One region of the Prochlorococcus sp. MIT 1303 genome, then DNA from elsewhere that is predicted to be linked to it. Evidence: predicted binding sites of a transcription regulator. Region 1 holds the regulator's gene; each other region holds the start of a gene.

Region 1 (10,602 bases):
TTTAAGCATTAGAAACCACGACGCAACTCAGTGACCTGATCAGCCATTGCCATCAGGATCGATGGCATGACTGAGCCAGTCAAGATGACATCCATCGACCCAGGGCGCTGCTCCAGAGTTGTTAACACATCAGCTTCATCGAGATAACCAAGAGCAATCGCCAGACCAACCTCATCCAACACCATTTGATCAAAATCACTCGCTAAGATGCGATCCCGACATTCCTGCCAAATGGCCTCCACGGCCTCAGGTGCGCTGGAGTCAACGGCAAGCGTTGAAGCAGGCTCAGACAGACAGCCAGGAACCGCCGGGCGCAGCCACTCAAGTCGCCCACATAGGCGCACACGCCCATCTGGGCCTTGATCTACTCCTCCCTTGAGGAACTGAGCCACCAACACACGACTTCCCAGCCCAGCCGCTCTTAACGCCTGACTCAAGACAACAGAAAAACTGCCTCGATAGGGGGCTGTATAAACCTGAAGCTGCCCTTCAGGAGCTACCAGATGCAGCAGACGCCTATCAGCAACTGCTGCCAAAGACCGACTCCCATCACTCTCCTGCAAGCGATGGTCCGTCATGCACGGATCCACGGAACGATGGCTAGGGCTCAGGCTGGCAGTCATAAAAGTCTCAATCGCCCCGACAAAACCAGCAGAAATCAAATGTAGCGGTGGGAAGCTGCTTAACAAGGCTCTTGACACTATCCATGGTGTAAAAGCACCTATTTCTGCCAGGCTCAGGTCATCTCACCCACCAACAGCACGATGCTCACATCCCCCCAGCCACGTGCTGACGGCCGCCCTACTGACGTGATGCGGCCCCTTCAGATCACATGGGATCCAATGGGCTTTGCCCTCAGTTCCTTAATCATCCGCACTGGTCGCACCGCAGTGCTCTGCAGTGTTTGCGTTGAAGAAGGTGTACCCCGCTGGCGCAAAGGCCAAGGCAAAGGCTGGCTCAGCGCCGAGTACCGCCTTCTGCCTGGGTCTACACCGCAAAGACAGAACCGTGAACTGCTCAAGCTTTCCGGACGCACTCAAGAAATTCAACGCCTCATTGGCCGCAGCCTGCGCGCCGTGATCGACATGGCCGCTCTTGGGGAAACCACCCTGCGAATTGATTGTGACGTCATTCAGGCTGATGCCGGCACACGTACAGCCGCCATCACCGGCGCTTGGATCGCCTTAAAACGAGGTTGCGATCGCTTGCTGGAACAAGGCCTGCTCACGCATCAACCCGTCATCGACCAAGTTGCTGCAGTATCCGTTGGCTTAGTCGATAGTTATCCCCTCCTTGACCTCGACTACAGCGAAGACTCCAGGGCTGATGTGGATCTAAACGTGGTAATGGGCTCCAATGGGCACCTATTGGAGCTGCAGGGCACCGCTGAAGGGGCTCCATTCAGCAGGAATCAACTCAACGACTTGCTGAATCTGGCAGAACCCGGCCTACAACATCTACAAGCCTTCCAACGTTCGGCGTTAATGCAAGAAGACTAAAAACCGTCACCATTGCTACATGGTAGTGGAGGTCCACTCCCTAACTTCATAATTCTGCCGTTTGCTGCGCAGCCATGACCGGCGTCATCCGCGGCTTCAGCCGTTACGCCCAGCAACCCTATGTTCAAGGGTCCGGAAGCATGGCCAACTCGCCTGCTCCAACCCAGAAAACCCTGCTGGAAGTCATCCGTGAACTGGATGGCGCCAGCAACGAAATGGTGGAGCGTTCCAAAACCATCTTCTTTCCTGGCGATCCTGCCGAAAAGGTTTATCTCATTCGACGCGGCGCCGTTCGGCTATCTCGGGTCTATGAATCTGGTGAAGAGATCACCGTGGCATTACTGCGTGAAAACAGCCTATTTGGAGTGCTCTCTCTGCTCACAGGCCATCGCTCGGACCGTTTTTATCACTCCGTAGCCTTCACCCGAGTGGAAATGATCACAGCGCCAGCCACCTCAGTTCGCCAGGCGATCGAAAACGACACCAGCGTGGGGTTACTTCTGCTGCAGGGTCTCTCGAGTCGGATCTTGCAAACCGAGACCATGATCGAGACCCTCACTCACCGCGACATGTCATCAAGGCTTGTGAGTTTCCTACTAGTCCTCTGCCGGGATTTCGGGGTTCCAGGGGAACAAGGAATCACCATTGACCTACGCCTCTCACATCAGTCCATCGCTGAAGCAATCGGCTCGACTCGCGTCACCATTACTCGCCTGTTGGGAGACCTGCGCAATTCAGGTCTCGTGCAAATCGATCGCAAGAAAATCACCGTTCTTGATCCGATTGCCCTTGCTAAAAAATTCAACTGATCCCCGTCCCAGTCCAGGATGGTGAAACGGGTTGACACTATTCCTGATCCCACCCGCCCATTGTCGTGACCGGCTGGCTGCTGATCCTCTCCCTACTCGTCCTCGGTGGTGTGCTCTCCACCCTCGGCGATCGACTTGGCAGCCGTGTAGGCAAAGCAAGGCTGAGCCTGTTCAATCTCAGACCGCGAAGGACAGCCGTATTCATCACCGTTCTCACTGGCAGCCTGATTAGCGCACTGTCCCTAGGACTGATGCTGCTGGTCAGTCGACAACTGCGAGTAGGACTTTTTGAACTGGATGACCTTCAGGCCAAACTCCAACAAAGCCGCGATGCCCTCAATTCAAGTCGGTCGGCCCAGTTCAATGCCGAGCTTGATCTCAAGCAGGCCAGGTCGGACAGCAATCAGGTTCAGAATGAACTAAAGGAAGCCAAAAAGCGAGCTGCCGCCCTTCGCAACGAACTCGCACCACTACAAAAACAAAGACAACAGCTCGAAGCGGAACGAGCTCGTCTCAGTCGCGACATTTCCAAAAAAGATGCCGACATCCGCCGAACGGAAGTTGAACTAACCAATGTTCGCAGCAGAATTAGCGTGGCTGAAAAAGAACTGAAGCAGCTCGAGACCAACCTCATTGCCTTACGTCGAGGGGATGTTGTGCTGAGCAGTGGGCAGCAACTTGCCGCAGCCACCCTGCGGCTCGATAACCCCAGCCAGGCGAAAGCCGTCATCGACCGCCTACTTCAGGAAGCAAACCTGGAGGCTTTTCGGCGCGTACGTCCCGGTGAAGAAGCCAATCGACAGATCCTGCTCGTGCCACGCACCGATATCAACCGCATCGAACAGATCATCCGAAAGCCAGGCACCTGGGTGGTCTATGTGCGCTCTGCCGCAAACGTGTTGCGTGGGGAGAACGTGGTGTATGCCTTCCCGGATGCTCGCCAAAATATCAACATCGTCCGACAAGGCGAAGTCCTCGCACGAACGACTCTTGACCAAAACGAGAAAAGCAGCGAAACCGTGCGCAACCGACTTAGGCTCCTGCTTGCATCAACTCTGGCAGAGGTAAAAAGACGCGGATCCCTCAGTTCAGGACTGCAGTTCGATGGCAGTGAAATGAACCGGCTCGGCAAGGCATTACTGAACCGTTCTCAAGAGCGGATTGAGCTAGAAGCCGTGGCACTCCGCAATAGCGATACGGCCGATCCGGTAGCAGTTGTCCTGCAGCCCGTGGGTGGTCCTTGGACAAAGATTCCCGAAGACAAACCATGACAAAGCTTGTGGCCGTAGATCCTGGTCGCAATAAATGTGGATTAGTGCTTGCCGATACAGCAACAAGTGCTGTGCTTGAGGGGAAAGTGGTGGCCGCAGCCGCTGTGCTCGACCTCATCATGCATTGGCAAAACCAAGCACCCTTAGAAGGCATCTTGATCGGCAACGGCACCAGCAGTGAATACTGGCAGAACCTTCTGCTGCACATTGCCCCCTTGCATGTGGTCGAAGAACGTGGGAGCACACTGCGCGCCCGCCATCGCTATTGGGAGCTATGGCCCCCAAGCAACTGGCGCCGCTGGCTACCCCGAGGAATGATCCTGCCTCCCCATCATCTGGACGCCATAGCCGCAATGGTGTTGCTTGAAGACCACCTCGGGCAACAACTCCTTTGGACTGGACCACCCAACTTCAGAATCGGGCCCTAACAGTGAACATATAATCCCCACCAGGCTCAAGGTGGTAGTCAGCCTTAACGAGGAAGCGCAGTAAAGCATCCTCAATCAGTGCTCGCCCAAGAGAGGGTTCCACTTTCAGTTCACCCCGATCGAAAGCCCAGCTGAACTGCCACTGAAACCCCCCAGCCGAGACCTCCCCATCCAAGCGTTGGTCGGCAAAGCTTTGCCGGTGTACACAGAGGCGAGCCGTAGTGACAGGCAAATGACTCATCAGCAGGCAGAACAACCCTCCGGTTGAAAAGCATTGAGACGATTACCTGCCCGTTCCAACCCAAGGCACTGAATCAGATCCAAACCCATCAGCACCTCATCAAGCACTTGATCGACTAGGAGGCTCTCCTGCCGACTAAACACCCCGAGCACATGCGAGACCGTTCGAGCTCTTCGTTCCTCAGAGGTACAACCTGGAGCACCGATCCCGATCCGCAGACGACAAAAATCCCGAGTCCCCAGATGTTGAATCGCGCTGCGCAAACCATTGTGACCGCCTGCACTTCCCTGGGCGCGAAGCCGCAGTCGACCCAAAGGCAAATCCATATCATCTACTAGCACCAGCAACTGATCAACCTCCAAGCCAAACCAATCGATGGCTGCACGAATCGCCCGACCGCTTTCATTCATATAAGTCTGAGGCATCAGCAATCGAACCCTCTCTGAGCCAACCCCCACTTCCGCCATCAGTCCATGGAACTTTGTTTGCGGCCTGAAACTGACTGACTTCTGCCCAGCCAACTTATCGAGGGCCATGAAGCCGATGTTGTGACGGGTCCCGGCATACTTTGAGCCTGGATTACCTAGGCCTACCAATAGACGTAAACGACCCGGCCTCATACCACTCTCAGCTGGCGGGAGGGTTTTTAGCCTCCTGAGGGGTTTCACTTATTGCATTGGTGACTTGCTGTATGGACTCTTCCGTTGCAGCCTGTTCGATGGACTCAGGTTCTGCCATAGTTTTATGAATCTCGCGCTCGAATTCCTTTGAGGCTGCCTGAAAACCTTTCAAGGTTTTACCAAGGGTGCGACCAAACTCTGGAAGTCGTTTAGGTCCAAATACAAGCAATGCTATGGCGCCGATAACCGCCATCTCGGGGAGACCGATGCCGAACACATTCATAGGCGAACCTCAGCCCAGCAGAGCCGAGGACAGTCTATTCAAAACTGATGCTTTGGAGGAGAAGCGACTGGTTGTAGATCTGCAAGATGGTGACCAGGAAAATCAGCAACATGAAGCCGATCCCAGCCATCACTGGGGTAGTGCCCCAACCTGGCACTACCTTGCCAGGGGCGTAGCCGGGTAGAGATTTGATCAGATTTCCCAGACGGGTGCTTTGAGCCATAACGGAGCTTCGGTCTCGGATGGTGATGAAGCATGCCTACTGTAATGGTCATAGTCCGCATACGGACTAATCCTGTCGAGAGATGTGATGGAAAACTCCTCCTCCGAGACCTACACCCTGCTCATTGCCATGGTCACCATCACCTTCGGACTGACCGGATACGGGCTCTACACAGCTTTTGGTCCTCCCTCAAAAGAACTCGAAGACCCCTTTGAAGAACACGAAGACTGACGATCACATCAATCGACACGCTCAAGCAATAGTTCAGCCAACTCTCCAGGCTTCAGCTCTACCGCTTCGCCGAGACAGGACTCGTGAGCGCTACCAACCCGCCAAGTCTTCCCTACGGCCCAAGACTGGCGTGTTGCACCGGCATTAAGCACGCTGAGCTTCAGCTGCCTTACTTCGGCATACGTCACAGCCAATGGAACCAGCTTTGAAGGCAGCGACGGCAATCCTGTCCATGACACCTTGAGATCAGAAGGCCCCAACCAGCCCGGCTCTCGAAAAGCCAACGCTGCCTGAGGAACAGCCTCCCGACTCCAACCATCGGGAACAGGCATCAGTGCTAATTGCTGACGATGCCAACCCCGATCAGCCGACGGATCTGGCCAGGTAGCCCCTCTAAGCAGAGAAAAACCAAGCCTGTCTGGGCACACCTGAACGCCCTGAGGCCCATCCAATAACACCGCAAGGCCACCGCCCGGCGCCGCCGACTCGCTCGCCAACCAGGAGATCAAAGGGACCTCCCAACGTGCTTTTTCCCTAGCCGTCATAGCTTCAGCAGGACGTTCAATGACTCCACCGCTGGTATCCGCCGCCCATCGCACCGCTGAGCAAGCCAGGGGAACCTCCAAACGCAGTAGCTCATGACTTTGACGCCAATCCACGCCTAGACGCAGCTCGAGCCAGGGGCAATCAGCTCTCAGCTGCACATCAAGGCGCAGAGCACTGCTCCCAGCCCAACCTCGCAAGACCAAGCGCGCTACAAGAGGTCCGCGCTCCACCAGCTCGATCGAACCATTCCAGTTCAGAGCCAATCGATGCTGGCGATAATCGGCCGCCAGATCCCAGGCGTCCCAAAATTCGCCACGATCGCGAAAACGCCCCCAGATCAGAGGTCCTGCCAACTGAGGTGTCCCGTTCCGATCCCAAAGTTGCTGCAAGCCTTCGGCACCAAAATCAGCTTGCAAAAGGCCATTGCCAATCCGCCAACCGCCTTGATCAAGGGGCTGAATCTGCACAGCCCCACGAACAGGTAAGCCGTCAACAACATCTAAGGCCTTACTGACAGAACGTTGAAGCGGAACTGCTGTCACCCCTTGCTGCACAGGCAACTGCACCCAGGTTCCGCCTCCCTTGGCCTCTTGGCATGGAAGCTTCCTACCGGCGCTGCCCCATTGATCTCGTGGCAATCTCAGCACAGGCGACCAACGCTGTAGTGGCTGTAGACCCATCCAGACCCAGCACCCAGCAGAAGACTCTGGATCGAATCGATCGGAGCAGCACACCCCACTGCGAAAAAGCTGCTGCAGATGCTGATCGCGGCTCCGCCTTGATTCACGACATGACGATCGCCAGACCGGCTTAGCCTGCTCAAACACCTCAGGAATCGATGTGCCTGGAAGGATGTCGTGAAATTGCTGAAAGAGCAAAGGCCGCCAATCTGGCAATGAAGATGCAGAGGTTCCAGGAACGTCAGCCCTATCGCCAAGGTGGCAAGCCAGCAAAGCTATAGCCAGGTCTGCTTCCCTCAAAAGCCTTTCAAGGTGTCGGTTTTGACGCTTCTGGTCGGGACGGGTTGTCGCACAACCGCGATGAAGCTCCAAATAGAGCTCATCACGCCACACCGGCAAAGTCTCAATATGAGCCTCAAGTGTTGCAAGATAAGACCTTACTGTGCCAGGCTTCTGGGGCAAAGCCTGAGGATGGTCCGCCCAAAGCTGCAGCTGCTCCAGCATTTCTGCAGTGGGGCCACCTCCATGGTCGCCAACTCCCGGAACCCACAAAGCCTCTTCAACAGCGGTAGACGCCTGCCAAGACCGCTGCTCGCGAAGCATGGCCATCGGATTCCCATCAGTGCCAATTGGCGGAAGCATCAGCGCTAGCACCTCAGCCTGGCCACGACTGCACCAACGAAACAGTCGATGCGGGAAGGGATTACTGGCATTCCAGGCCAGTTTATGGGTGCAGAACCAACGGATTCCTGTCTGGGTAGCTACCGCTGGCAAACCAGCGGCAAAGCCAAAGCTGTCTGGAAGCCAGGCCAACTGATGGGACCACTCCGGAAATGCTGATCGGCTGTACTGCTGTCCAAGCGTGAACTGTCGCCAAAGCGAAGCAGTGCTCACCAGCACACAATCAGTCTCGACCCAAGGGCCATTGATCGGCTCCCAACGACCTGCCCGACTTGCATCCTGAAGCGCAGCAAAAAGAGTGGGACGGTGATGTTCAACCCACTGATAGAGAGCTGGCGAGGAGTGGCTGAAATGGAAATCTGGAAATCGCTGCATCAGGTGCAGCACAGAGCGGAACGTGCGCTCTGCCGCCTGCCAAGTGTCAGCAACTGACCACAGCCAGGCCAAATCAAGATGGGCATGGCCGATCCAATGGATCAGCCCCTGCGGCCGCGCTGCATTGCTTAGTTGCTGGTCGACAGCCACGGTTGCCTCCTGACTGTGCGGATCCAGCTCAAGCCAAGCCTCCGGCAACACCTCTCCCACCTCTAAATAGAGCGCCAGCGCTTCAGGCAGCAGAACCTGATCTAGATCCACTGCACCGGCCCTGGGTTCGAGCACCAACTCACTGTTGATCAACGCGCCATCGTCATGGCTAGGACTCCTCAACTCCAGCAAGAGTGTTAGAGGTCGCTCCCAACGGATCGATTCAGGAAGGCTCCACCGACAAGTGGTATCGAACAGATCCCCCTCATGCACCAACACACCATCCACCCACAGCCGCATCTGATCAGCCCACCAACCCAAGACCAGCCGCAAACAACTTGCTTGAGCTTGTCGCCAATCTTCAGGACAAAGGATCTCCTGCTGCAATTGCAGCCATACTCCGCCTCGAGGCCAGACCAATAAACCCCTGGCAACCCAGTCGGGTCGATGGATTTGAGCCCAATCATCGTGAAGCAGAGACAGCCGATCACGATCCCCTGCGCGATACCAACCTGGCTTGAGATCCCACCGAGAGCGACTTCGAAAAGTTTCAATCCACGCCAATCGTCGGGCTTGAAGCTGCTCCTGCATCCCTAAGTGTCCTCTATGCCCCATAAGATGTCATCGATGTACTAGAAGCTGAACGGTCCCTCCATGCTCGCCCTCAAGCTCTCCGTTTACTCGGTCGTCTTCTTCTTCATTGCGGTCTTCGTCTTCGGCTTCTTGGCCAGCGATCCTTCAAGGACACCAGCCCGTAAGGATCTCGAAGACTAAAAGCCTTTGCAAGCGAAACTTCTCGGGTCACGCAACACACTGGACTGAGGCCTGCTCAGATCTTCCATCAATTATGGGAAGATCAGCTGCCCCAGCTGAAGCCTATTGGCGGCGAACAGTCCCCCAACCCTTCTCGTTGGGCTCTTACTTGCGACTGGGTTAATCCCTGCTGAAGCAAATTCTCAGTCAAGCAACTCATACAAAGAAGGCACCTCCTCGCCCAGCCAAGCGGCTCCCATCGCAATACCAGCGAGGCAGATTGGGCAATCAACAGGCCTTCAAAGACAGCCCAGCCTTCCACAACAATCTCCCGAACCTCCCCGAGAGCTCAAACTTCGGGCTGATCGACAGCGATATGACGCCCGACAAGAGCGTTTTATCGCTGAAGGTAACGTCAAGGCCGTTCTCAACGGCGGTGTTCTCAAGGCAGATCGCGTTGAGTTCGACCACGGCTTCAACACTCTTTATGCAAGGGGGAGTGTTCGTTTCCGCAAGGGATCTCAGTACTTCCAAGCAAGTTCCCTGCGCTACAGCCTGATTCAAAAAGAAGGGGAGCTTGAGGACGTCTATGGCGTTCTAGATCTCGACAGCGCAGCAATCGACCTTGGCCCCAATTCATTCGATGCAGCTCAGATCCCACAAAGCCCCTCAAAGCCACGACGGCGCCTAGCAATACAAGAAAGTGAAAGCCTCGGGTTCCCCACCGCTTTAGACGTTGAGTTAAACAGCACCACAGCTGGGCTTATCAGCAACCAGAACTATTCGAACACGATCTGGGATCAACCAATTGCCCCCAATAACAACTGGCTTCAACAAGACAACAAAAGTAAATCCGGCATGGCCTGTCCACCTGTGCTACCGCCGATACCAGACTGGCATCCCCATCCCTGGGCTGTAACGGCTTGGGGTGGAAAGATGATTGATTCAAATTTTGGAGACACCTTTCTGTTCAATGGCCGAATAAGGGACGAATATCTCCTGGGCCTGGGTCTACAGAAAAGAATCGCTCGTGCAGGCCCCTTCGCTCTTGAACTAGAAGCAGACCTCTTTGCTCACCATGCCAACCAACAAGCTGGAGGAGAATTCAATCAATCAGTACCATTTGCAGACACACCTGCCCAGAGCTTTGGAGAAGGTGTGCTGGGTATAGGTGCACGGCTATGGCTGCAACCGTGGTTGAATTTTGGCGTGATCGAGGGAATCAGCTTCAACACGACCTATAGCAACTATGAAAAGACATATCGAGAGAACTATGCAAAATTGCTCAACTATCTGAGCTTTGAGCTTGAAGCCGCAGTCTCACAACAACTCTCACTTGTGGGACGCATTCACCATCGCTCAGGAGCATTCGGCACCTATAGCGGTGTCAAGGAAGGAAGTAATGCTTACCTTGTTGGCTTGAGATACCGCTGGGGCAAAGACAACACAGCACCGCAGCAAGTTGACGTTCCGCCACCACTGGGTTGTCCTGACCCCGATCGTGCTAATCGAACAACTCGCCAAGGACTCCAAGAAACACTTGAGTCAATCACTCTTGGGGAGGGTGACCCTAAAGCCCAAGCAGAGGCTCTCCCTCTTGGCACTACGCCTCCCCAAGCTGTTGCCACACGTCAAAGACTCGCCCAGACAAATTCATCGACGCTCTCTCCAGCAGAGCAAGAAGCATTGCGCGCCAAGGCAATTACCAAGATCGATCAACGTATTAGCAGCATCCAGTTCCAACAAGCCCTTAACATTGGAATGCAAAGAGGAAATCAGGCATCAGCAACGGATATAAGAGAAACAAATGCA
Region 2 (10,602 bases), on a different contig from region 1:
CTTCAGGACCACCTCTCCTGGCCTCGTCCCCTTTCGCTAGCAGTGGTGCTGGTAGTGCTGCTGCTTGGTGGTGCCTTGGTTTTCCAGCTGCTGGTGCCTGAGTTGATCACCCAGGTTCAAGAGTTGGGCAACCTCGTGCCCACCCTGATGACCAAGCTGAAATCGATGCTGGTCAGCAACCCGCGACTGATGAATCTGGAAGAGTCTTTTGCCGAACAGTTCAGCTGGGATCGGATCCAACCCTTGGGCTCGCAATTGCTTGGTGTTGCAGGCGGGGCCGCCAACAGCCTGATTCAGTTGTTGTTGATGAGCCTGCTGGCTGTCTTGCTAGCGCTAGACCCTCTATCCCATCGTCAAATGGTGATTGCTGCAACGCCTCGGCCTGCGCGACAGGAGATGGCTGAATTGCTTGATCAATGCCGTTTGGCTCTTGGTGGCTGGCTGGCTGGGATGACAATCTCAGCCAGCAGCGTGTTTGTGCTCACTTGGGCAGGGCTTGCACTGCTCAAGGTTCCTCTGGCCCTATTGAGTGCATTGGTCTGTGGCTTACTAACCTTCGTCCCCACCATTGGGCCAACGGCCGCCTCCCTGCTGCCATTGGCCATGGCCCTGCTTGTTTCACCCCTACTAATGCTGCAAGTGCTGGTATTGCGGCTGATTTTGCAGAATCTTGAGGCGTTTTTGCTCACCCCGCTGTTATTGCGGCGTACGGTCAACCTGCTTCCCACCGTGGCATTAATGGCTCAACTGAGCTTGGGCGCCTTATTGGGTTTACCAGGGGTGTTGTTGGCTCTGCCACTTGTGGTGGTTTTGCAAGTGGGAATGGAGCAGGTGGTTGTTAAACAGATCATGGATCGTTGGTCATAATCATCCAACTATGTTCGTTTGATATTAGGCCGCCATTCATAGACAGAAATCAGAATTAAAAGCAATTTGAATAACGTCAACCCAATCGGCAAGATCTATCCTTTCTCAAATGCGAAATAGCGCTCTTGTGAACTAAGCTGAGGATTCACTAGCGTCTTTTGCCAGTGATTAAAATGACTCTTATTCTTAATAATGAGAATCGCTTGAATTTAAGAATAAGAGCTTACCGGATTGCCCTTCATTAATCAGTGCAAACTCATGAAATTAAATCCATCTAAAAGTCTATTTTACTGAGCACTTGCCATTACATCTAGAAGGTTTCCTATTGAGATGCTATTGCTTTAAATCACGCCTTCTCTTTTTATGTTCACATTTGATTTCATGCATGTTTGGTTTCATACTTTTTAGCCATTAACCTCTAATCTCTTTTCATTGTCAAAACGCCTCGGAGAAAACTTTTCATGGAACAAATCACGACTCCCTGTATGCTAGGCCATGAAAAAGTCCCCGCTTGGCTGCGGGGACTTGAAATTAGTTGAAACGAATAACTTTCCCTATTTATTTCAAACAGCTGGTGGTCTTTTTACCCAACCTCATGCGTCGTAATACATGGTGAACTCATGGGGATGGGGCCTTTGGCGCAATTGCTGCACCTCTTCGTATTTGATGTCAATCCAGTTATTAATGAAGTCTTCAGTGAAGACTCCCCCTTCCATGAGGTAGTTCTTGTCTGAATTTAACGCTTCGAGCGCACCATTAAGTGAAGCTGGCACTGTGGGGATGCTGGCAAGGCGTTCTGCTGGTAGTTCAAATAGATCCTCATCGAAACCATCGCCAGGGTCAATTTGGTTTTTAATGCCGTCAACCCCCGCCATCATCATTGCGCTGAAAGCTAGATAAGGATTGGCCAAGGCATCGCCTGGGCGGAATTCAAGACGCTTGGCTTTCGGGTTTGGGCCAGTGAGCGGAATGCGAACAGCTGCAGACCTGTTGCCCTGGGAATAAACAAGGTTTACAGGAGCTTCAAAACCTGGCACCAAACGCTTGTAGCTATTGGTTGTGGGGTTGGTAAAAGCTAGGAAGGAGGGAGCATGCTTAAGGATGCCACCGATATACCAGCGAGCCGTCTGTGACAAGTTGGCGTAGGTGCCTTCTCCAAAGAAGAGGGGCTGGCCTCCTTTAAAGAGGCTCTGGTGAACATGCATCCCGGTGCCGTTGTCGTTGAAAACCGGCTTGGGCATAAACGTTGCCGTTTTGCCGTACTTACGTGCAACATTCCTAACGATGTACTTGTAAATCATCACGTTGTCCGCAGCTTCAATCAGCTCAGCGAACTTCATCCCCAATTCATGTTGGCCAGCACCAGCAACTTCATGGTGGTGCTTCTCCATCGGGATTCCTAATTGCCCCATCAACAGCAGCATTTCGGAACGGATGTCCTGAGCGGTGTCGTTGGGTGGGACCGGAAAGTAGCCCTCCTTCAGTTGGATCTTGTAGGCAAGGTTGCCGCCTTCTTCGATGCGACCGCTATTCCAAGGGGCCTCAATCGTGTCAACGCTGTAGAAGCAACCACCTTCACCGGAGTTGTAGCGGACGTCGTCAAAGATGAAAAACTCTGGCTCAGGGCCGAAAAAGGCTGTATCGGCTAGGCCGGTGCCGGCTAAGTAACCGAGGGCTTTTTGGGCAAGCGCCCTGGGGCATCTGGCATAGGGCTCGCCGCTACGAGGTTCCCGAATGGAACAGATCAAGCTAAGAGTCTTGTGGCGATAGAAGGGGTCGATCCAGGCCGTACTGGCGTCGGGAACCATATCCATATCTGATTCGTTGATGGCCTTCCATCCACGAATGGAAGATCCATCGAAAGCCAAGCCATTAGTGAAGGCTTCCTCATCAATCAAGTCCGAACAAACGGTGAGGTGCTGCCACTTGCCGTGCAGATCAGTGAACTTGAGGTCGATCAGTTCAATGCCCTCGTCCTTAATCTGGCGGAGGACGTCTTGGGGTGATTTGCCCATGGCGAAGATGAGGCCGAGTCGGCGATAAGAGAGCGACCGTAATCAGCCGCATGGCCTTCTTTTTGTAGCAACAGGTACCTTCTGCTGAAGCCTTGTTTTCTTTCTGGGTGGATTCCGTAACCGTTTCTGTCAGCTTGAGCTGATCTAAGCCTGGGAGAGCTTTATGGCTGGATCACTGATTTTGATTGGTTAGCTTCGATATCCCTCAACTCGTCCAAGTCGTCCAGTCGTCCTCAATGGCTGATCTCATCACAGGGTTGATTGGTTGCTAAGACAATCTTCTTTCAGCCTTCGCTCGATCTGCATCAACGATTTTGAAGCCTGCTTTCAGTCAATGGGGATCAGTATTGAGCCAATGACGGATCAGGCATCAAAGGGGCTTTACCAAACGAGCTAGTGTTTTTGACTTACTACCCTTCTGCTGCCAAGAGATTCGAAAAAAAAAAATCAGTATTTTTTCATTGCTGTCGTTATTGATTGACCTGCTTGCTTGCCGTTGCAATCCCTCAAAAAAAGTCCCGGGGATGAAGGTTGACTGCTTAGGCTCTAAACAATTGAACTAACCAAGGGCCTTGGCGACGACGCAAACCCTTCCCCAGGTTGACCAATCTCATAAGACGGTTCTCGAACCGATTGCCACGCCTACCCGCTTGCTGTTTGGGCCTGGACCCTCAAATGCCGATCCCAAGGTGCTTCAGGCACTTGCGCGCTCTCCGATTGGCCACCTTGATCCCCTTTATCTGGAATTAATGGGTGAGGTTCAGGAGTTGCTCCGCTACACCTGGCAGACCGACAACCGATTCACACTGCCGATGAGCGGTACTGGTAGTGCTGCCATGGAGGCGACCTTGACCAATACCGTTGAACCTGGTGACACGGTATTGGTTGCGGTAAACGGTTATTTCGGCAATCGCCTTGCCGATATGGCTGGTCGATATCGAGCCAATGTTCAGTTGATTGAAAAACCTTGGGGAGAAGCCTTTTCCCTTGCAGAGCTAGAAGCAGCTTTGATCGAGCATCGCCCAGCAATTCTGGCTCTAGTGCATGCAGAAACATCCACTGGCGTTTGTCAGCCAATGGATGGTGTCGGCGATCTTTGCCATAAGCACGATTGCCTTTTACTGCTAGATACGGTCACCTCCTTAGGGGCTGTGCCGGTTTTTCTGGATCAATGGAAGGTCGATCTGTCTTACAGCTGCAGCCAGAAGGGGCTCAGCTGCCCTCCTGGTCTTGGTCCTTTCACCATGGGGCCCCGTGCCGAAGAGAAGCTTGCGGCCCGTAGTGGCAAGGTGCCCAATTGGTATCTAGACGTTTCGCTGCTTAATCAGTATTGGGGAAGCGACAGGGTTTATCACCACACTGCGCCGGTGAATATGAACTTTGGGATGCGTGAAGCCCTGCGATTACTTGCGGATGAGGGCCTTGAAAACGCTTGGGATCGTCATCGCTGCAATGCCGAAGCGCTCTGGGCAGGGCTCGAGAGTCTTGGTTTGGAGTTGCATGTACCTGAAGCCTTGCGTTTGCCCACACTCACAACTGTTTGCATTCCTAATGGAGTGGATGGCAATGCCTTCCGCTTGCATTTGCTGAATGAGCACGGCATTGAAATCGGCGGCGGCTTAGGAAGCCTGGCTGGCAAAATCTGGAGGATTGGCTTGATGGGATACAACTCCACCCCTAAAAACGTTGAGCTGTTGCTCAATCTGTTCGAGTCAGAGTTACCTCGTTTTCGTGAAAACGTTGCCGTTGCTGCTTGAACCAGGCTTCTAGCTGCTGCCTGGCTTCAACTTCCATCACACCGCCTAGAACACGCATTTTATGATGCGCACTGGGGTGGTCCCCCAGATTGATTGTGCTACCAAGCCCGCCTCGCTTGGGGTCGTGTGCAGCAAAGATCACCTGGCCCATGCGCGCTTGTGTTAGGGCTCCCGCGCACATCGGGCAGGGTTCCAGAGTGACAATCAGGGTGCAGTCATTAAATCGCCAATCACTTCTGAGCCAGGCCGCCTGTCGGAGTGCGATCAGTTCTGCATGGCCTAATGGATCACGTCCTCGATGCCTTTGGTTGCTGCCATGGCCGATACAGCGGCCGTCGGCGTCCAGTACTACGGCACTCACAGGAACTTCTCCAAGACCGCCGAGTTGTTTTGCTCGAGTCAGTAGCCGCAACATCCAACAGCGGCATTGCATGTTGGTTAGTTCAACAGGTTTCGCTAAAGGCACCGCTAAGTGGCAGCTCCTGATCAAACAATGCCATCAGGAGGGAGAATGGAACTTGTATGACGAGCGTTTTTGGCTGGCACTCCCCAGATAAGGCCGACTGCGACCTTGGCGCCCTTTGCCAAGCCTGACCGTTTCGATCCAGAACTGCAGACTTTTCTGGAGCAGGCCAGTGCTCGACTTTGTCAGTGGTTCGCAACAGCAAGCAATCGAGGCCCCTTACCAGCGCTGAGTGCTTTGCCTGATGTGGCGCCGCCTCCTCAAGGTCTTTCAGTTGATGCCTTGCTGGACGATTTGCAGTTGGTGATGGAAGGGGCTTATCAGCCTTCCCATCCAGGTGCTTTGGCTCATCTCGATCCGCCTCCTCTAACGGCATCCATCGCTGCCGATTTGATCTGCGCAGGACTAAACAACAATCTTTTGGCCGAGGAGTTGTCACCAAGTCTTTCGCGTTTAGAGCGAGAGATGTGCCGCTGGTTTGCTGAGCGCTTGGGACTGCCGTTGACGGCTGGTGGTGTAGCAGCCAGTGGTGGCAGCCTCAGCAACCTTATGGCGATGGTGATAGCTCGCCAACAAGCAGATCTTCAAGATGATCCCAGGGCGGTGGTGCTTGCAAGTGTCGACGCTCATGTGTCGCTCGCTAAGGCCATTCGAGTCATGGGATTGGCTAGCGATGCCTTGCAGACGGTGCCTGTCGATCAAGAGGGCTGCATGAATCTCGATGCCCTAGAGCATCAACTGAAGGCTCTCCGCGCAGAAGGGAGACCATGCTTAGCCGTTGTGGCGACAGCAGGCACGACTGTCCAGGGAGCTGTAGATCCCTTGGTGGCGGTAGCAGAGCTATGCAGGCGCGAGCGGGTCTGGTTGCATATCGATGCAGCTATTGGAGGGGTCTTTGCTCTAGCAGCAGCCACTGCTTCTGTGGTTGAAGGAATCTCTCTAGCCGATTCGATCACAGTGAATCCTCAAAAGTTGCTTGGGATCACTAAAACATCATCCCTATTGCTAGTCGCGAACCAATCCCATCTTGCTTCAGCCTTCTCGACTGGCTTGCCCTATATGGAACCAGCCTGGGGAGACGGTCATGGAAGTGAAATTGGCCTTCAAGGAACTCGGCCAGCAGAGGTGCTCAAGCTTTGGTTGGGTCTGCGTCAGCTCGGGGAGCAGGGAATTCAGAGCTTGCTGGAGGGGGCAATTCAGCGTCGTCAATCTCTCGCGCGTCAACTCGATGCATCCAGGTTCATTCTTCTCAGCGGACCATTGCATCTCATTGCCTGTACCCCTAAAAACGCCGATGCAGATCAAGCCTCAGCCTGGTCATTAGCAACTCGGCAAAGCTTGCTGGAACAGCAGTTGATGGTGTCAAGACCCTTGCATCATGGTCGTCATTTCCTCAAGGTGGTCTTGGGCAACCCCCATACGCAATCGATTCATCTCAATCGGTTGGCAACTCTGATGAATCAATCTTTGCTGGGTTTGCGCTAATGGCTTCATCACCCCCGCGAGGTCGCTGGGTGGCGATTATCACGACTGTTTTATCAGTAGCGATTGGATTGTTCTACCTGGCTTTGATCACAGTTCTGGATGCCCGTGGTCCGATGCGTCCGCCACCCCCCGAGGCCCTGGGCGTGGCGGGAGCTGTCGCCGTTTCTCCCGCTGTAGAGGCTCCACCACCCGCCGCAGGGCTGTCGTTAGAAAACGTTCCAGCGAAGATTCTCGTCGGTTGAGATCGTAGTGACGTTGAACCACTTCCTGCATGCCGCCATCCCCCCAGTCTTGATCCTGCTGGAAGTAGGTCATGAAGCTCGCTCCCGCAACGCGTGTGAGCCAAGCAGCAGCGACCCCTTGTACCGCTCGGCCCAGCAAAAGGGTGGGCAAGTTGACACTGAGAGCTGTGCCGATGATCGCCACTCCACCTTTAACAATGCCGAGTCCTGCCAAAGTGCGACCTACTGATACCGCCAGTTCTTGTGCTCGGTTGCGAGTGAGTTGAACTCCATAGACCCGGGCGACCTCCATCACCATTTGGGCATTCACCGCTGCCGTCCCCAATAGATCCACTCCTGGGAGGGGGGTTGCAGCAACGACACCACCACTGATCCAGCTGTAACGATCAACACACTGACGCGCTTCATGTTGTCGTTGTCGATCCAGCAGCTGGCGACCGGCATCTCCCAGATGGCGACATTGCAGCAGAATGTTGTCTGCCAGTAGTTCTTCACCATCGGCGTGTAGCACTGACGCAAGGCGCCGCAGCAGGTTGTCGACCTCAGCCAGAGGCTGCAAAGGTCGTTTGCCGGGACGCGGCACTGACTGGGGTGCAGCGCTACAGGAGATCACATCTTCAGCTTCAAGCAAGCCCTTGCATCGCCCTCGCAACTGCGCCAACAGCCGTCGCTCCTCTTCTTCACCGCGTAGATCGCATTTATTCAGAACCAGGAGCAATCGTTTGCCCAGATTGGCGAGGCTACTGATGACCTCCAGCTCTGAAGCGCGTAAATCACAGTCCACAACCACAACCATCAGGTCAGCTCTACTGGCTCGTTGCCTTGCTTCCTTCTCTCGGCTTAAACCGGCTCTGCCTGCTTCAAGAATTCCTGGGGTGTCAGCCAATTGAAGGCCTCGATCAAGTCCCTTTAAACGCAGTCGATAAATCTGGCTACTGGTTGTGGATCCCATGGGTGCACCAACCTCACCCACCATTTCGTTCAGGAGTGCTCGGATCAGGGATGTCTTGCCGCTGGAACCAGTACCGAACACCACCACCATCAGATCACCACGGGCCAGTTCATCAGCCACCCTTTCTCTCTCTTGCTTAAGCCCTTCTCGAGTGACATCGTCTTGGAGGCGTTCGAGCAGGCGATCAATGCTTTCAAGACTTTGCTTGGCTGCTTGATGACGGCTACTTGGAGGGGAAAGGGACCGTTGATTGTTTTGAGCAGTTTCTAAGTTCTGACGCTTAAAAGCCTTCCACCAGGGCCATCCAACTTGATAGATCATCAAGATGATGAGGCCTGCTGTTAGTAACAACACCGGGCCTAGCAACCAGGGAGGTAGGAGGTAACTCAAATCCCAGAGCAGGTTCCTCACCACTTGCACTAGAGCTCCGATGACGAGCAAGACCACCAGCGCGCAGGCGGTCCATAGGAGCAGCCGCTGACGGGAGATCATTTGTTTGTCATGCTTCCGCTGGCCTGCAGGTTGAATGATCTTTGACCAGAGAGACAGCGTCTGGGGTCTGGAACTATTGGCATCATTGCTGAGCCAGAGAGCAAGAATTTGTATCCGCAAGGCTGATGGCCGATCAATAGCAGATCTCTGGCATTGATGATTGTGCCGGTCTTGCCATCTTCCATATCACCAAGACACCTATTGCACTGGTCCAGTTCATCACCACCATTTAAAGCGTGGTCTGAATCTGCCCAGACCAGCAATTTTGATGCTTTCGCTCGCTGTATGCAGGAATGAGGTGGATAGGTCATTCGATCTTTGAGGATCGTGAAATCTTGATTTGATCGGCGTCGCATCATTCCAGCTCTTAGCCCCTCCTCCCTCACCAACAAGCTGCATTGGTGGGTTTGAGATCATCTAGAGACCAATGCTTGTCTTGATGATCAAGTAAGGCAAGCTCCATCTTTTCGTTTCCACTAAAGCGGCAGCTATCGCTTTAAAGAACAACTTTTCGATCGGGTTGACTGATCTGATCGATGATCACTCCAGTCATCGCAGACCGCTTATTTGTGTTGTTGTCCATGGCGTCTTGTCAAGGCATCGATTCCGAAGCAGATCACGGCCAAATTGATCGCCACATCAGCTCCATTGAAAATCGGAAAGTCCACCGGTACAAGTTGCAGAAAGTCGGTGACGTGCCCTAGACGCCATCGGTCCAAGCCATTGCCGATGGTTCCGCCGAGCAGAAAGGAAACGGCAAGGCCTTGCCATATCGGCATCTGTCCTGCTCTCCATATCCAGACCATCAAACCAATGGTCACAGCCAGGCTGAGCAGCCCTAAGAGGAATGTTGCTCCATTGAAAAGATTAAAAGCTGCGCCTGTATTGCTGATCAGACGCAACTCCAATAGCCCAGGAACAAAAGGGAGTACGAAGCCTGAGCTGAGTTGTTGACGGGCCCAGCTTTTGCTGATCTGATCAATCAGCATCAGCAGGATGCTGATTAGCAGCATTGCCCGGCGTGATAATTGACGTTGCTTCAGTATTTGAGGTTGATTCATTCAACAAACAGCAGATGTCGCAATGGCAAAGCAAGTACTCCAACGCCTGCACAGAGGACTAGTTGAGCGGGTAGGGGGCCAAAGGTATAGCTAAATAGCAGTTCTGGAATGCGATCAGGCCATTGGTATAGGGCAGATCCGAGAAGCAGATTGAGTACGCCGCAAAGTTGAAGCATGATCAGCCCCGCGATTGCTGCAATAGTCAGGCTCAGTACATCATTCATGCCTGGTTGCTGGGCCAGACGCCCACTGAGCCAGGCAGCTGGAACGAATCCAGCCAGGTAGCCAAAACCTGGTGTCAGCACATAATTGAGGCCTCCACCACCATGAAATACGGGTAGGTCAACGAGGCCAATGGTGAGATAGGCAACTGCAGCGATGACTCCAGCACGCGGACCGCATACGAGTGCACACAGCAATAGAGCTGGCACCTGCCAAGTGCTTGGGAGCGTTAACACGTGTGGTTGTAAGTCAAGGCCAGGCAAGAGCAGCGCAGCAGGGATCAACCCTCCTACAAGGATCATCATCAGGCCGGCGAGGGCGCCGCTCCAGGTAGCCAGGGCTCGCACAAAGGGTTTTCAGCTTGCTCCATCCTGCAGTAGGAGAGTGGCATTGCTCATTTCTCATGGAACCGGTTATTGGTCAACAGGTCCGTTTAAAAGTGCCCTTGCCGTATCTAAAGACCGCGGATCCCATGCCAATGCTACGGCCACCGGATTTGGTCTCCCCAGAAGAGCTTGGCGAGATCGTTGGCCTGCGAGCCAAGGACATGGCTGTTGTGCGATTTCGTCATGGCAGCTTTCTGATCCCACTGGATCGGCTGGTCTTTGACCTTTCAGATGTTGATGGCGCAAAGGGGGATTAGGAGCTTTGAACCACTTGCTGCTGCCAGTCCTTGGCAAGGATTTGAAGGCTGGTTTCTGGGCCACAGAGACTTAGCAAGGGCATTCTTAGATGTCGTTGAGCTGCCTTTTGCAGAGCACTTCCGTCAAGATTTTTGATTGTCTCCAAGCTGTGCTGGTCATAGTTGCCTGGCAGCCCTAGTCCCCGCAACTGGGCTCGGCGTTCTGCCCGTTGTCCAGTGGTTTGAGCTCCATGGGCGAGTTGACCATGGAATTTTGCGCGTGCCAGTTCAATGTCTTCTTCTGATATCGCTTGCTGGCTGAGTTCCCACCAGCTGTCTAGAAGCAACTGAAGGGTGTGTTTTGCCTTGTCTTCGCTTGTCGAGGCATGTAATACAAATGGAGCGGCACACTTACGTACCGGGT
Region 3 (10,602 bases), 450 kb from region 1:
ACCGAGCAGGTTGAGCCCAAATACCGACACCACTGCAGGCGCCGCCACAATCGCAGCAATGATCAAGACCCAGACAATCACCAGGGGCCAACGGCGTTGTTGAAACGCTTGCAACATCGATTTAAGCCTCCACCATGCGTCCCCTCTGGGGAAACAGACCAGCAGGTCGGAACTGCAGGAACACCACAATCAGCGCAAACACCATCACCTGGGCCATGCTCGTGGTAGCAAAAAAATCAACCACACTCGCCAAAGGCGCAGGCATCGAAGGCCAGATACTGAGCAAACGGCCAGCACCGATCAGGTCTGTTAGCACCCCAATAGCAAAGGAGGCCAACACGGTGCCGAACAGATTTCCCACACCTCCAAGCACTACCACCATGAAGCAACCAACGATATAAGAAGTGCCGACGTTGGGTCCCACGGATCCCAACAAAGACACCGCGACCCCAGCGATGCCAGCCAAACCGGAGCCGATACCAAAGGTAAGCACATCAACAGTATCGGTTGAGATTCCAAGGCAATCACTCATGGAACGATTCTGAGTCACTGCCCTGATGCGCATCCCCCACACACTGCGATTCAAAAACCAGGTGATGCCGAGTACAGCGAGGATCGTGATCACAATGATCACCAAGCGTGGTACGGGGAAGGTCATGCCCGACAGTTCAATCCCCCCACGCATCCACTTAGGTGCCGTGACATCGACATTGCGAGAGGTCGCACGAGCGATACGACTGATCTGAGAGGCCAAACCACCCGCCAGTAACACCCCAGCCAGAGCAGACACAAGCCAGCTTCCAGCACGCACCAGGCGGGCCCGCGGCCCCTGCAAAAGCTTGTCAGGAAGAATGATCGGCAGACTGAAGCCAAGCACTAACGCCAGCACCAAGCCAGCCGCATAAGCCAATGGAAAACTGCGCACAAACTGCTGCAGAATCAGGCTAACGCCCCATGTCGCCAACAATGTCTCCAACGGGTTGCCGTAGAGACGACGAATCACGGTGCGTTCTAGCAATATACCAACCACACCACTAACGATGAAGGCCAGAGGAATCGCCACCAACACATAAGCGTTGTAGAAAGGCTGCAGAGCAGGCAGCTTGAAGATCAGCTGTACCACATAAGTGGTGTAGGCCCCGAGCATGATCAACTCGCCATGGGCGAGGTTAATGACACCCATCAGGCCGAAGACTATCGCCAGTCCGAGGGCAGCAACCAGCAGCACCGAGCCGATGGCCACACCATTGAAAAGACTTTCAAGAAGCAGTTGCACGGGCGAAGATCAGAGACCGGAAAAACGACGAAAGGAGGAGCCCGTTTCCGGACTCCTCCCAAACAATGCCAAAGCGGAAAAACGCCTTGGCGAGGCAATCAAAGCTTGTACTTCTCGCCTTTGTTGGCATCAGTCCAGTCGCAAGCATAGCCCTTAGAACTGGGCTCGAACTGGTTCCAAGCCTGTGGAGCCACAGGGCCGTCGGTCTCTTCGAGAATCTCGAACTGACCATCTTTGGTGATCTTGCCGATACGTACAGTCTGGGACAGGTGATGGTTTGGCATCACTTTCACAGGACCCTGAGGCGCATCAAACTCAATTCCGATCAAAGCTTCACGTACCTTGTCGTCATCAAAGCTATTGGCCTTCTCTACCGCAGCTTTCCACAGATACACCATGTTGTAAGCCGACTCCTGAGGGTCAGCAACCTGACGATCATTGCCATATTTGGCCTTGAAGTCAGATGCAAACTTCTTCGAAGCAGGCGTATCAATCGACATCATGTAATTCCAAGCCCCATAGTGTCCCTCAAGGAACTCAGGCCCGATCGTGCTGATCTCTTCTTCCGCGATGGAATAGCTCATCACGTAGTAGCCATTGTCAGGAGTCAGTCCGGCATCCTGAATTTGCTTAAAGAAAGCGACGTTCTGGTCACCATTGAGGGTGTTGATGATCACACCACCATCAGGCAATGCCTTCTTGATCTTGGCAATGATCGGCGCCACTTCAGTGTTGCCGAGGGGCAAATAATCCTCTCCAACCACTTTCCCACCAAGAGCTTTGACCTGCTCCTTAGTGATGGTATTGGAGGTGCGAGGGAAAACGTAATCAGAACCTACAAGGAAGAAGGGCTTGCCAGCAGCGGGCGACTTCTCGAACATGAACTTGGTTGCAGGCTCCGACTGCTGATTCGGAGTCGCACCTGTGTAGAAGATGTTATTGGAACACTCCTGGCCCTCGTACTGAATCGGGTAATAGAGGAATGCATTCTTCGATTCGTAAACCGGCAGCATCGCCTTACGGCTTGCGGAAGTCCAACCACCAAAGACAACAGGAACACTATCTTGATCGATCAACTTCTTGGACTTCTCAGCGAAGGTTGGCCAATCAGAAGCGCCATCTTCAACGATGTAGTCGATCTTGTATTTCTTGCCATCAACTTCAACACCACCGGCAGCGTTGATCTCTTCAATCGCCATTTTCTCGGTGTCCACAAGGGTGGACTCCGAGATGGCCATGGTGCCACTTAAGGAATGGAGGATACCAACCGTGACCGTGTCGTCGAAATCGGTATTAGCGGTTTTATCACTACCACCACCGCAAGCCGTAATGCTGACACCAACGGCGGTTGCGGCGAAGCCAGCCACAAGGCGCTTTGAGAATGAAACGTTCATTGAAACCGTAGATAGGCAGAATATGGAGCACGCCTATTCGGGCGGCCTGGGGAACGTAAAGATCAGCCAGGCATGATTCTGTAGTGAATGATACAAAGCCCTTTGCGCTGATCATTGCTAAGGGCGATTTGGTAGCTGTTGCAACAAAAATTGCAGCACGCTCTCCAAGCCATCGCCGCTCCGCAAGTTGGTGAAGCACCAAGGGCGCTCTCCCCGCATCCGCGTCGTATCGCGCTTCATCACTTCCAAATCGGCCCCGACATGGACAGCGAGATCAATCTTGTTGATCACCAATAAATCCGAGCGTGTAATCCCAGGGCCACCCTTGCGAGGGATCTTGTCGCCAGCCGCCACATCAATCACATAAATGCAAAGGTCCACCAATTCTGGACTGAAGCTGGCGGCAAGATTATCGCCACCACTCTCCACAAGCACAACATCAAGATCTGGAAAATTTCGCTCCAGATCTTCTACGGCCGCGCGATTAATCGAACAATCCTCACGAATAGCAGTATGAGGACAACCGCCTGTTTCCACTCCGCGAATACGCTCTGGCTCAAGAGCTCCAACACGCGTCAAGAACTCTGCATCTTCCTGGGTATAGATGTCATTGGTGACAACTGCCAATTGCAACTGATCTCGTAGACGGCGACACATTGCCTCCACTAGTGCTGTCTTACCCGAACCCACCGGGCCAGCCACACCTAAACGCAGTTTGCTACTCATCAGCTCCGGAATAATCGGGAATACAGCTCAGCATGGGAGAGCTGTGCAATAGCAGAACCCACTCCTCCGCACCAAAGCTGCTTTGGATCCACATCAAGCAAGCTACTGGCCTGCATTTCAATCAGCGGCTGAAGCTGACGCTGCAACCGTTGTGCCTCAGTTGGCCCCAGCGGAACAAGACGCACGGCCGCACTGAGCTGATTAGCCACCCAGCCAAACAAGTAACCCTTCACAACCTCCAAAGGCGTTATCTCCCAAGACAAACCAGCCCAAGCCCACGCCACTGGCCAACCAAAATCCACTCCTCCATCAGGGAGAGGATGACCCAGGTCAGCTAATAACTGCAAAAGAGAGCGACCCATCTGCTGTTGCTGCGCTCTTACTTCAGCCGCATCTCGCAGTGCAATCAACCATTGAGCCCAATCGCGCACGTCAGTGCCATGGTCAACTTTGCCCTGCTCAGCACTCACCTTCCATTGGCTGAGGGAATGACGCAGCGGGCGCAAAGCAGCAGCTTCGATCATGACCTGCCCGCGACTGAGCTCCGCCTCCAACCAACGTGCCAAAGTTGCTCCATCCTGAAGCTGATCTCGCTGCACCAGCAGTTCCAAACCCTCCGAATAACTGAACGCACCCACCGGCAAAGCCGGGCTAACAAGCTGAAGCAAAGCGAGATTGCTCATCAGTGATGACGTTGTTGCTGCCCATCAATGGTCTGGTGATCATGGCTATGGACGCCTTGATAGGCCCCAGGCTCCGGATAAAAAGGCTCCATCACAGACTCCAGAGCCAAGCCACGCACCCGCAGCAGATCGGCTAAGACAGGATCATCTAGCAAACGCAGCTGCTGCGTGCGTAGCTCTAGTGCCACGTGACGATTACCCAAGTGATAAGCCGCCTCAAGCAAAGCCAGTTCTGAAGGAGCCCTAACCACCAAAAGTTTCTCAGGAGCAGCGACCACCCTCACCAAAACAGGACCTTCCGCCGCAGCCAAACTTTCTCCAGGCTGCAATGGGCCCTGCCGCGGCAATTGCAATAAGACGGACTGACCACAAGCCGTGCATCGCAGCCCTCGCAAACGTGTGCGTTCTTCAGCAGTAAGAGGCAATTCCATACAAGCCTCAACCCCAACAGCATCAAGCCTGCGGGTGAGCACCGGAACAGTATCGAGAGAAGGAAAATCGACCAAGCTCATGACCATAAGCCTGCCAAACGGCAACTGCTCCATCCGTGAGTGTTGCTAAAGAGTTAAACCGTGCTCGATCACAGCGTGCTCCGATGACTGGCGATAAACCCTGGCACGGCCAATGTTCCCTGCAACTGATCAGCAAAACTGCGACAGACGATCTTCAATCCCGGCTCACCGTGCATCAGAGCCAATGCACGGCTCCATTCAAGATTCAGCGTGCCAATCTTGATCACGACGGCCGCTGTCAACTGCCCTTACTTCACACCGCAGGGGGTTTGGTCGGAGGAGATCAGCTCAGTGTGAATGTCAAAGCTGGAGCAGACAGCCGCGGCCTGGTCACAAGTGTGGCTGCCCAGAAGGTCTATGGCTCCGTAGGCCGCTCCAAACAACACCCCAAAGGCCGCTGGGCAAGTCAAGAGTGTCACTTCGAACTAGAAACCAATGCTGACCTGGAATGGTTACCCCAAGAGCTCGTGGTTTTTCAAGGAGGCCTCTACAAGCAACGGATGCAAGTCGAACTGCAACCAAAAGCCAGTTTTCTCTGCGCCGAAGTGGTGCGCCTAGGTCGCACAGCTGCTGGAGAAACACTGAACGAAGGCGCCTGGAGGTCAAGCCTGGAGATCTGCCGACAAACCCCGATTGGTCGTCAATGGGAACTAGTCGATCAACTCGAGCTCAACAGCGAAGTGCTGCAGAGTTTGCACGGCATGGGGACACAGCCCGTGTTCGGATCTTTTGTTTGGGCCGCACCGAATCCTCTGACTGCCGACGTGATGGAGATACTTCTGCGGAACTGTCGAACAGATCGCGCAAACCTAGAAGGTTCGATGGCTTGTGGTGGTCTCGATCAAGGCTTAGTGGCCCGATATATAGGGCCATCAAGCCAAGCCGCGCGCCAATGGTTTTCCCGCCTCTGGGCCCGCACACGCCAGCTACGGCGGCTAAGCACTCCTCAACCTCCACGAGAATGGCCCCTGCAAGAAGAGGGAACGTTCTCAAACGAAAGGTTCACAAAGGACCATCAATCGCCTTCTGCCTCGCCACACTGAAATGAAATCCTGGCTTCCATGCACCTCAGCCCCCAGGAAAAAGACAAACTCCTGATCGTCACCGCTGCCCTGCTTGCAGAACGACGCCTCAACCGCGGCCTGCGGCTCAACCACCCCGAAGCCGTGGCCTGGCTCAGCTTCCTTGTCATCGAAGGCGCTCGTGACGGCCAATCCGTCGCGGAGCTGATGGCCGAAGGCAGCACTTGGCTGCGTCGCGATCAGGTGATGGATGGTGTTCCCGAACTGATCCCGGAGGTGCAAATCGAAGCCGTCTTTAAGGACGGCACCAAATTGGTCACCCTCCACGACCCCATCCGCTAAAAAATCCCCATGCCTCCGCTAATCCCCGGTGAACTGATTCCTGAACCGGGCACGCTTGAACTCAACAGCAACCGGCCAACCCTCACCCTGCGCGTGGCCAATAGTGGCGATCGACCGATCCAAGTTGGCTCCCACTTTCACTTTTTCGAGACCAATACAGCTCTGCACTTCGATCGTGATGCTGCACGGGGGCACCGATTGGACATCCCTGCTGGAACAGCGATCCGCTTCGAACCCGGCGACGAACGTGACGTGCGCCTGGTTGCCCTTGCTGGTCACCGCAAGGTTTTTGGTTTCAACGGTCTGGTCAACGGACCCCTCGACTGAACTGCTTCTACACCTCGTCCCTTTCGCTGCATTGCTATGGCCTACCGGATGGATCGCCAGGCCTACGCCGAAACCTACGGCCCCACCACAGGTGACCGCATACGCCTAGCAGACACCGAGTTGATCCTGGAGGTGGAACGCGATTTCACCACCTACGGCGAAGAAGTCAAATTCGGTGGAGGGAAAGTGATCCGCGACGGCATGGGGCAATCCCAGCAATCCCGCGCCAATGGTGCTGTTGACACCGTGATCACCAATGCCCTGATCCTCGACTGGTGGGGGATCGTCAAAGCAGATATCGGCCTACGAGACGGACGGATCGTTGCCATCGGCAAGGCTGGCAATCCCGACATCACTGACGGGATTGACATTGTGATCGGCCCAGGCACTGAAGCCATTGCTGGAGAGGGTCACATCGTGACCGCCGGCGCCATCGATAGCCACATCCATTTCATTTGCCCACAGCAAATCGAGACTGCCCTAGCTAGCGGCGTTACCACCATGCTCGGTGGTGGTACAGGTCCGGCAACAGGCACCAATGCCACTACCTGTACACCTGGCGCCTTTCATATCAGCCGCATGCTGCAAGCAGCCGAAGGCTTGCCGATGAATCTTGGCTTCTTTGGTAAAGGCAATGCCAGTACAGCTGAAGCTATCGAGGAGCAAGTACTAGCCGGTGCCTGCGGCCTCAAACTCCACGAAGACTGGGGTACCACTCCAGCAGCTATTGACTGCTGTCTTTCGGTAGCCGATCGCTTTGATGTCCAGGTCTGCATCCACACAGACACGCTCAATGAAGCAGGTTTTGTAGAAGACACAATCCGAGCCATCGGCGGACGCACCATCCACACCTTCCATACCGAAGGGGCCGGTGGAGGCCATGCACCAGACATCATCCGTATCTGTGGTGAAAGCAACGTGCTGCCCAGCTCCACAAATCCAACCCGGCCTTACACCCGCAACACCCTGGAAGAGCACCTCGACATGCTCATGGTTTGCCACCACCTAGATCCAGCGATTCCTGAAGATGTGGCCTTTGCCGAATCGCGCATCCGTCGCGAAACGATCGCCGCGGAAGATATTCTCCACGACCTCGGTGCCTTCAGCATCATTGCCAGTGATTCCCAAGCGATGGGACGAGTCGGAGAGGTGATTAGCAGAACATTCCAGACCGCTCACAAGATGAAAGTTCAGAGAGGCCCTCTGCCAGAAGATGCTGCCAATCCACGTGGCACTCGTAACGACAACAACCGCCTAAAGCGCTACATCGCCAAAGTAACGATCAACCCCGCCATTGCCCACGGCATTGACAACCATGTTGGCTCAGTAGAGGTAGGCAAACTGGCAGACTTGGTGCTCTGGAAGCCAGGCTTCTTCGGCGTGCGGCCAGAACTTGTCATCAAGGGCGGGTCAATCATCTGGGCGCAAATGGGCGATGCTAATGCCTCGATTCCAACACCTGGACCAGTCCATGGCAGACCAATGTTTGCAGCATTCGGCAAAGCCCTTGCCCCCAGCTGCCTCACCTTCCTGAGCCAAGCGGCCATCGAAACAGATCTTCCCAACAAGCTGGGGCTGCAACGTGCCTGCATTCCCGTTCTGAACACCCGCACGATCGGCAAAGCAGAAATGCACAACAACAATTCACTACCAAAAGTAGAGGTAGATCCACAAACTTACGAGGTGTTCGCCGACGGCGATTTACTCACATGCGACCCCGCAGAAGAACTACCAATGGCCCAGCGATATCTCCTAATCTAAACGCTAAATTCAACATCTACCTTTAGTTTGCTAAGTCATAGATCAAGACTTAATCGGCATCACAACCTCAGCCGGCTGAGGAGCACACGCTGCCACCTGTTCATCAACTACTGCACCCACAATCACAATCGACGGAGCTGCAAACCCTTCGCTCTGCACCCTTTGAACCAACTGTTCCAAGGGAGCTTTGAGGTAGCGCTGACCTACGACAGTGCCCTGTTGAATGATTGCTGCGGACGTAGCTGGATCGAGTCCACCGGCAATCAACTCTTCGACGATATAAGCAAGGTTATGCAAACCCATATAAATCACCAGGCTGTCACTTGCGCTAGCAAGATCCTTCCAATTCACAGAAGGGCGCTGTTTGTCGATCTTCTCGTGACCTGTCACAAAGGTGACAGAACTACCACCACAACGATGGGTCAGAGGAATACCCACATAGGCCGGCGCAGCCATCCCCGCTGTAATCCCAGGGACCACCTCCACCGATACCCCATGACTCTGCAAATAGGCGGCCTCCTCACCACCCCGCCCAAACAGAAAAGGATCACCACCTTTTAGGCGTACTACACAGGAATGACGCTGAGCCAATTCAACAAGCAACTCATTTGTCTTGGACTGTGGGACCCAATGACGTTCTCGACGTTTACCAACAAAATGCCGTTCACAAGACTCGGGTACTAACTCGAGTACTTCCTTAGGCACCAGAGCATCGTGAACCAAGGCTCCGCACTGGCGAAGCAGACGATAAGCCTTCAGTGTGAGCAAATCAGGATCACCAGGGCCTGCACCCACCAAATACACAGTGCCAAAGTCCAAAGAGCTCATGGCAATGCAGCCAGCAAATCAATCAAACCCAATCGAAATAACTCAATCTCAAGTAGGGAAGTCATCACCCCAGAATCGCGCAGCGTCTGCGTAATCTGGATTGGCGCCAAGGCAAGAAAAAGAGGCGTGGATGCCTCCTTCGCTGAAGCGACATCAGCATGCCAGTCGTCCCAGGAAAGCATGGGCAACGCCAGCCGCTGCTGCAGCAAACTTAAATAGCGATGAGCAACACCCTGGCGAAGGGGATGGTGAACCAAAACAAGAGAGCCATCACGACAATCCTGACGCTGCACCCACTGCTGTAACAATCGCCACCAAGAGGGCCAGGCACCCAAGAAAGGCACCAACCTGGTGTTCACACCCTGTTGCTGAAGTCGCTGACGAATCAACGGCACATCCTCTCGAACATGAGAACCAGGCAGCAACAACAAAGGAACCAGCCAAATAGGATCTGCACTCTGCTCATGGCGATCAGTAGCCGTTAAGGCCTCTACCAGCACAGGTGTGCCTCGACGTTGCGCGACCTGCAGAGCAAAAGAACGCACACAAGAAGGAACATACCCACCAGCACGGCCATGCACGATCAAACGCAAAGCGCGCTTACAACCAACCTGCTCATGCTTTCGTAACAACGGCCACGGATCTAAGACATCCGAAACTGGTGAAGTCATTCCAGTCTTAATAGTCAACTGCAACCATGGCATCCCGTCGCTATCGAACACAGTCGCAAACTCGGTTGAGGACGAGTGGTCGCCAAGGCAGACAGGGTGCAACCCGCTCAAAACGCTTTAACAGTGACTTCGAAAGGGATTTAGCTGCCATGAACCGTGTGTGGAAAATGCTCAGACAAGGCACAATCCGTTGGCTGGGAGAGATAGGCCGCCAATACTGAAATCACTTAAAATTTATACACAGCAACCATAAAGAAGGAAACTTGTGCACCTAGATGTATCGATAAACACCAAATCTTGAATTTCACACAAATGCTCAGTTTTGTTCAATCTGATACCGCCAATACCCTCTTCCATCAGGCTTAATGACTCCATTCGCAGCGTGACCTGAATCCTCAACACCCCTGGCTCAGTCAAATCAGCCGGGCTCAGAATGTATACAAAGACACCAAATCTTGAATTTCACACAAATGCTCACTTTTGTTCAATCTGATACCGCCAATACCCTCTTCCATCAGGCTTAATGACTCCATTCGCAACTTACCCTTACTTCAATAATGGCAGAGTCTAAAAACCATGGGCATCGAATAAGCAAATAAAGTTTAAAAAACATGATCACTTCTTTTCAAGTTTAATTTCAACAAAATGTCATGGTTATTAGCTCTCCTGCTAAACAATTTCTCCAAGGAAAGAAGCTCAACAAAATTGAGCAAAACAAAGCTTTTAAAGATGGCTTAGATGTTGGTGATGAACTTGAAACCTTTGCTCAGGTTGGTTGGGAACAGGTCGATAAAACAGACCTCGAACTGCGCCTGAAATGGTATGGAATGTTCTGGCGACCCAAAACTCCTGGCAAGTTCATGCTACGGCTAAGGGTACCCAATGGTGTTCTCAATAGCCACCAAATAAAAGTAGTGGCCTCAATCGTGGGTCGCTACGGAGAAGACGGCAGTTGCGACATCACAACACGCCAAAACCTACAGCTTCGTGGTGTTTTACTGAGTGATCTTCCCGAAATCCTCAGACGTCTTGAAGAGGCAGGTCTCAACACAATCCAATC

Evidence for each region. Region 1 encodes NtcA, which controls nitrogen genes in cyanobacteria. Its sites were predicted from a motif close to GTANCNNNNGNTAC; they were not measured.
Region 2: a site for NtcA is predicted at 2,947-2,960, ahead of glnA (type I glutamate--ammonia ligase). Genes of this name have one in related genera too.
Region 3: a site for NtcA is predicted at 2,751-2,764, ahead of urtA (urea ABC transporter substrate-binding protein). Genes of this name have one in related genera too.

Annotation. Positions count from the first base shown of each region.
Region 1 is NZ_LVHK01000044.1:642,751-653,352, reverse strand. It holds gene dcd (dCTP deaminase) at 1-9, opposite strand, end outside; gene PMIT1303_RS12250 (cob(I)yrinic acid a,c-diamide adenosyltransferase) at 9-623, opposite strand; gene rph (ribonuclease PH) at 765-1,499, shown strand; gene ntcA (global nitrogen regulator NtcA) at 1,574-2,308, shown strand; gene PMIT1303_RS12235 (DUF3084 domain-containing protein) at 2,374-3,579, shown strand; gene PMIT1303_RS12230 (resolvase) at 3,576-4,007, shown strand; gene PMIT1303_RS12225 (DUF3146 family protein) at 3,991-4,248, opposite strand; gene pth (aminoacyl-tRNA hydrolase) at 4,248-4,868, opposite strand; gene PMIT1303_RS12215 (TatA/E family twin arginine-targeting protein translocase) at 4,876-5,151, opposite strand; gene psbH (photosystem II reaction center phosphoprotein PsbH) at 5,186-5,374, opposite strand; gene psbN (photosystem II reaction center protein PsbN) at 5,462-5,605, shown strand; gene PMIT1303_RS12200 (glycoside hydrolase family 38 C-terminal domain-containing protein) at 5,614-8,628, opposite strand; gene PMIT1303_RS12195 (photosystem II reaction center protein I) at 8,692-8,811, shown strand; gene PMIT1303_RS12190 (DUF3769 domain-containing protein) at 8,917-10,602, shown strand, end outside.
Region 2 is NZ_LVHK01000035.1:52,024-62,625, forward strand. It holds gene PMIT1303_RS03530 (AI-2E family transporter) at 1-867, shown strand, start outside; gene glnA (type I glutamate--ammonia ligase) at 1,461-2,882, opposite strand; gene PMIT1303_RS03540 (alanine--glyoxylate aminotransferase family protein) at 3,455-4,639, shown strand; gene PMIT1303_RS03545 (nucleoside deaminase) at 4,581-5,072, opposite strand; gene PMIT1303_RS03550 (pyridoxal-dependent decarboxylase) at 5,175-6,587, shown strand; gene PMIT1303_RS03555 (YcjF family protein) at 6,675-8,273, opposite strand; gene PMIT1303_RS03560 (carbamoyl-phosphate synthase subunit L) at 8,270-8,629, opposite strand; gene lspA (signal peptidase II) at 8,837-9,334, opposite strand; gene PMIT1303_RS03570 (biotin transporter BioY) at 9,331-9,903, opposite strand; gene PMIT1303_RS03575 (DUF3148 domain-containing protein) at 9,960-10,199, shown strand; gene PMIT1303_RS03580 (pitrilysin family protein) at 10,196-10,602, opposite strand, start outside.
Region 3 is NZ_LVHK01000044.1:194,299-204,900, reverse strand. It holds gene urtC (urea ABC transporter permease subunit UrtC) at 1-117, opposite strand, end outside; gene PMIT1303_RS10140 (branched-chain amino acid ABC transporter permease) at 122-1,276, opposite strand; gene urtA (urea ABC transporter substrate-binding protein) at 1,375-2,670, opposite strand; gene ureG (urease accessory protein UreG) at 2,788-3,396, opposite strand; gene PMIT1303_RS10125 (urease accessory protein UreF) at 3,396-4,079, opposite strand; gene ureE (urease accessory protein UreE) at 4,079-4,591, opposite strand; gene PMIT1303_RS10115 (urease accessory protein UreD) at 4,675-5,634, shown strand; gene PMIT1303_RS10110 (urease subunit gamma) at 5,653-5,955, shown strand; gene PMIT1303_RS10105 (urease subunit beta) at 5,965-6,282, shown strand; gene ureC (urease subunit alpha) at 6,319-8,043, shown strand; gene cobA (uroporphyrinogen-III C-methyltransferase) at 8,086-8,871, opposite strand; gene PMIT1303_RS10090 (CbiX/SirB N-terminal domain-containing protein) at 8,868-9,653, opposite strand; gene PMIT1303_RS10085 (ferredoxin--nitrite reductase) at 10,193-10,602, shown strand, end outside.